2 regions of the Rothia sp. HMSC069C10 genome follow, and region 2 is predicted to be linked to the other one. Evidence: predicted binding sites of a transcription regulator. Region 2 holds the regulator's gene; the other holds the start of a gene.
The links. Region 2 encodes LexA, which represses DNA repair genes until DNA is damaged. Its sites were predicted from a motif close to TCGAACANNTGTTCGA; they were not measured.

Region 1 (2,205 bases), on a different contig from region 2:
CGATTACGACCATTATTGATGCGAACAGCAACGTACTGTACCTGGCGATTCCGCAGGGTAAGCGCGTGAGCGAGACCATCGATCTGATTGTTTCTGGCTCCGATGGTGCGTTCACCCGCAAGCAGGTTGAGGACGCGGTCAGCAACTACACCCAGTACGGTGTGCCGAGCAACTTCCCCTCGATTGAGGGTTGGTTGCACCCGGGTGAGTACCGCTTCCCGAAGGACACCGACATCAAGAAGGTCATTCAGACCATGGTTGATAAGACCAAGGCTGACCTGAAGGAAGCCGGCGTGAGCGGCGACCAGAAGACCTTTGAGGTTCTGACCATTGCCTCCATCGTGGAGCTTGAGGCTCAGCCGAAGGACTACGTGGCGGTTGCAGGCATCATTGAGAACCGCCTGAACAACCCCGATGGTGAGACCTCGGGTCTGATTCAGTCGGATGCGACCGTGACCTACGGTCTGGGTGTCCGCTCGTACCACCTGACTGAAGAGCAGAAGGCCGATAAGAGCAATAAGTACAACACTTATGCGAATAAGGGTCTTCCGAAGGGTCCGATTGGTTCCCCACAGCTGGCTTCGATTAAGGCTGCTGCGGCTCCTGAGAAGAACCCGTACTACTACTGGGTGACTGTGGACCTGGATTCCGGTGAGACTAAGTACTCCCGTACTTACGCTGAGCACCAGCGTTACGTTGAAGAGTACAACCAGTGGTGTTCTAAGCACCCGAACCGCTGTAGCTAATCGGTTTTAGCCGGTAGCTATGATTCGGTAGCTTTGGACTGAAGGTTCCTTGCTGAGGCGGGTACCGCCTCCACGAGAGTGGGGGAGGTACCCGCCTTTGCTGTACCCGGATGTTGGGGGTGCTCGGTTGTTGGGCTATACCCGAATATTGGTTTGTCCCTTAAAATGGGTAGAGTGCGCCCATGAACGCGGGTTCGTGGCGTGCGTGTCCGCAAGCCCGCAAGCCCGCAAGCCCCGAGCGTTGAGTGTTGAGAGCGTTCCCCAGCGTTGAGAGCGAGAGAGTATCTATCGATGAAGACTGAACCGTACCGCGAAGCCCCGTATCTTCGCCGCGCCTACGTGCTGGGGCACCCTATTGCGCATTCGCTGTCGCCTGCGCTGCATCGTGCCGCGTATGACTTTTTGGGTGAGCAGAATTTGGGTTATGATCGCCGCGATACTCTGCCTGATGATTTGCCGGCGATTATGCACGGTGTGCGCCACCCGGACGGTACGGAGGACGCCCCGTATATTGCGGGTCTGTCGGTGACGATGCCGTTGAAGACCGCGGTCATTCAGTATTGCGATGAGCTGAGTGAGACTGCCCGCGTGACCGGTGCGGTGAACACGGTGTATCCGCGCGGTGAGAAGGTGCTGGGCGATAACACGGACGTGATCGGCATTGTGAACGCGCTGCGCCACGCCGGTTTGGAGCCGCAGCCACTCAAGGATTCTGCCGCGATTGTGGGCGGGGGAGCGACCGCTATTTCTGCTTTGGCGGCGTTGCACGCGTTGGGGTACCGCCGCGTGAGCGTGTACGCCCGTTCCCTGCATAAGCTCGGTAGCGTGCAGGAGGCGGCGGACCGCCTGGGCGTTCAGCTGGAGCAGGTTTCCCTGGCTGATTTGCCGCAGAACCTTGCGGAGCGCGGTCATCACCCGGTGGTGTCTACGCTTCCTGCCCATGCGGCGGATGAGTGGGCGAGCCAGCTGAGCGGGCTGAAGGGCGCCTCCGCAACGCACCGGCCGGTACTGCTCGATGTTGCGTATAACCCGTGGCCTTCGGTGCTGGCGAGCGCCTGGGAGGCTAACGGCGGCACCGTGGTTTCTGGACTGGAGATGCTGCTGTATCAGGCGGTGGAGCAGGTGCTGCTGTTTACCGGCCGTGAACTGCAGCCCGCCGAACTGCTGGGTCTAATCAATGCGATGTGCGCGGCGGTTAATCTTGCGCCTCGTGCTTCCGTTTCGTGAAAAAAGCGTGCTTTCACTCGCTCAGTAAACAGGCATTTTATACACTATTTATACGCGTGAAGAATTATTATTCCTTCCTCCTGCGCTGCGGTGCGGGTGCGATGAAAAGAGGTTAACCTATGGCCCTGCGTTGGCTCACTGCCGGAGAATCCCACGGCGAGGCGCTCGTCGGCATTATTGAGGGCGTACCCGCCGGTGTGGAACTCACTAGCGACATGGTGCGTGACGCCCT
Region 2 (2,205 bases):
GAAGAGAGAGGCAGAGGATTCGAATACATTCGAACACTCATTCACTCTCCTCTCCCGGAATACTCAGGGTCGAATCTTCGAATATTTTTCGAACATCCACCCGTAAATCCTGAATTTCAGGAGAGATTCAAGAGTATATACGAACTCTTGTTCTAAAGTCTAGCAGAGATGTACTAAAAATTTCTTCGAGTTTCAAAGAAAAAATCTAGAATATTTGTTTGAGTTTTTCGGTGTAGTGTTCTACACTGGTGTCAAGAGACGTTCCACACGCTCCTGATGAGTCCTACTCACAGCAGGTTTCTGTATTCGTTACAGCTTGGTTCTGTATCGACCGCAGGTGCTGCTGGCTGAGTATTGCTATGTAGGGCGGAGGCGCATACTCGTTGCCTGTGTATCGCTCCGGTATCGCTTCGGCACGGATAGAATTCCTCCACCCCCTGACGAGATAAGACCCATTTCGGCAGAACCAAAAAATTTTTAGGACACCACCAGAAAACGTGTGAAGCACCCATCCGTGCCCCGACCGGAAATACAAAGGCCGGAGTACAGACCGAAGGAAAAGAAATGGCAACAGCACCCCGTCCGGCGCTGACCGCGCGCCAGCAGAAGATTCTTGACGCGATCCGCACCGAGATTGAACAGAAGGGTTACCCGCCGTCCATGCGCCAGATTGGTGACATGGTGGGTCTTGCGTCCCTGTCCTCGGTCACCCACCAGCTCGGTCGTCTCGAGACCATGGGCTACATTCGCCGCGACCCCAAGCTCCCCCGCGCCATTGAGGTGCTGGATGAGAACGGCGTCGGCATGCACGGTAGCTCCTCCTCGTCCCTGCCCGAGCTGCCGAACTTCGAAGTCGGCGACGAAGACCTCGTACCCGTTCCCCTGGTTGGACGTATTGCAGCGGGCGGTCCCATCACCGCCGAGCAGTCCGTGGAGGATGTGCTCGCTCTGCCCCGCCAGCTGGTCGGTAGCGGCAAGCTCTTCATGCTCAAGGTCAAGGGCGATTCCATGATTGACGCCGCGATTTGCGACGGCGACTGGGTGGTTGTCCGCGAGCAGCACACCGCCGACAACGGCGATATCGTTGCTGCGCTGCTCGACGATGAGGCAACCGTGAAGGTGTTCCGTCAGGTCGACGGCCACACCTGGCTCATGCCGCGCAACGCCAACTACGAGCCGATTATGGGCGACCGCGCAACCGTCATGGGTAAGGTCGTCTCCGTGCTGCGCAGCCTCTAGAGACATAACGCTAAGCTCTTAGCTCTATATAAAAAATCACCCTGGTGATACGTGAATGTTCACGTATCACCAGGGTGATTTTTATATTTCAAAAGCAGATATCTCCAAAGCGGAGGGGGCGGCGCCGCCAGGACTGGAGCCCACCCGAGCTAACGATCAATACTCGCCGAAAGACGAGCCAGCGCACCGGTCACCGCCGCCTTATTCTGCGTCGACCACATCGGCGGCATCGCCTTCATCAAGAAACCACCGTAACGCTTGGTTGCCACGCGAGAATCCAGCACAGCCACCACGCCACGGTCAGACACCGAACGGATCAGGCGGCCTGCGCCCTGCGCCATACGAATCGCCGCATGGTGAGCAGAAACCGCCATAAAGCCATTACCGCGGTGACGGTTCACAGCCTCCGTACGAGCCTGCGCAATCGGATCATCCGGGCGCGGGAACGGAATACGGTCCATCACCACCAGACGGCACGAGTCGCCCGGAACGTCCACGCCCTGCCACAGGCTCATCGTGCCGAACAGGCACGAGTCGACGTCCTCGCTGAACTCCTCCACCAGAGCCTTGAGCGAAGACTCGCCCTGCAGAAGGATGTTCAGGTCGCTATGCTCGCGCATGTACTCGGCAGCACGCTCGGCGGCACGTTTCGAGGAGAACAGTCCCAGGGCGCCGCCCTCGGACGCCTCGCACAGCTCACGCAGGCGCTCCAATTGGCCCTCGTGCACGCCAAATCCCGGAGGCTTCAAATCCCCGGCAACGTACATGATGCCCTGCTTGCGGTAGTCGAACGGCGAACCCACGTCGATGCTCGTCCAGCGGGGCGCGCCCTCGCCCTGCAGTCCCAGGGCGCCAGCGGCAACATCAAAAGAGTCCCCCACCGTCAGGGTCGCGCTCGTCAAAATCACGGTGCGGTCAGCAAAGAGTCCGTCACGCAGCTGCAATCCAACGCTCAGCGGCGCAATG

Region 1: HMPREF2842_RS06230 (shikimate dehydrogenase) is a predicted target of LexA. The motif match lies at 888-903, and genes of this name have one in related genera.

Annotation. Positions count from the first base shown of each region.
Region 1 covers NZ_KV808301.1:307,686-309,890, reverse strand. The annotation lists gene mltG (endolytic transglycosylase MltG) at 1-746, shown strand, start outside; gene HMPREF2842_RS06230 (shikimate dehydrogenase) at 1,038-1,973, shown strand; gene aroC (chorismate synthase) at 2,093-2,205, shown strand, end outside.
Region 2 covers NZ_KV808305.1:77,404-79,608, reverse strand. The annotation lists gene lexA (transcriptional repressor LexA) at 565-1,239, shown strand; gene HMPREF2842_RS07610 (ATP-dependent DNA helicase) at 1,389-2,205, opposite strand, start outside.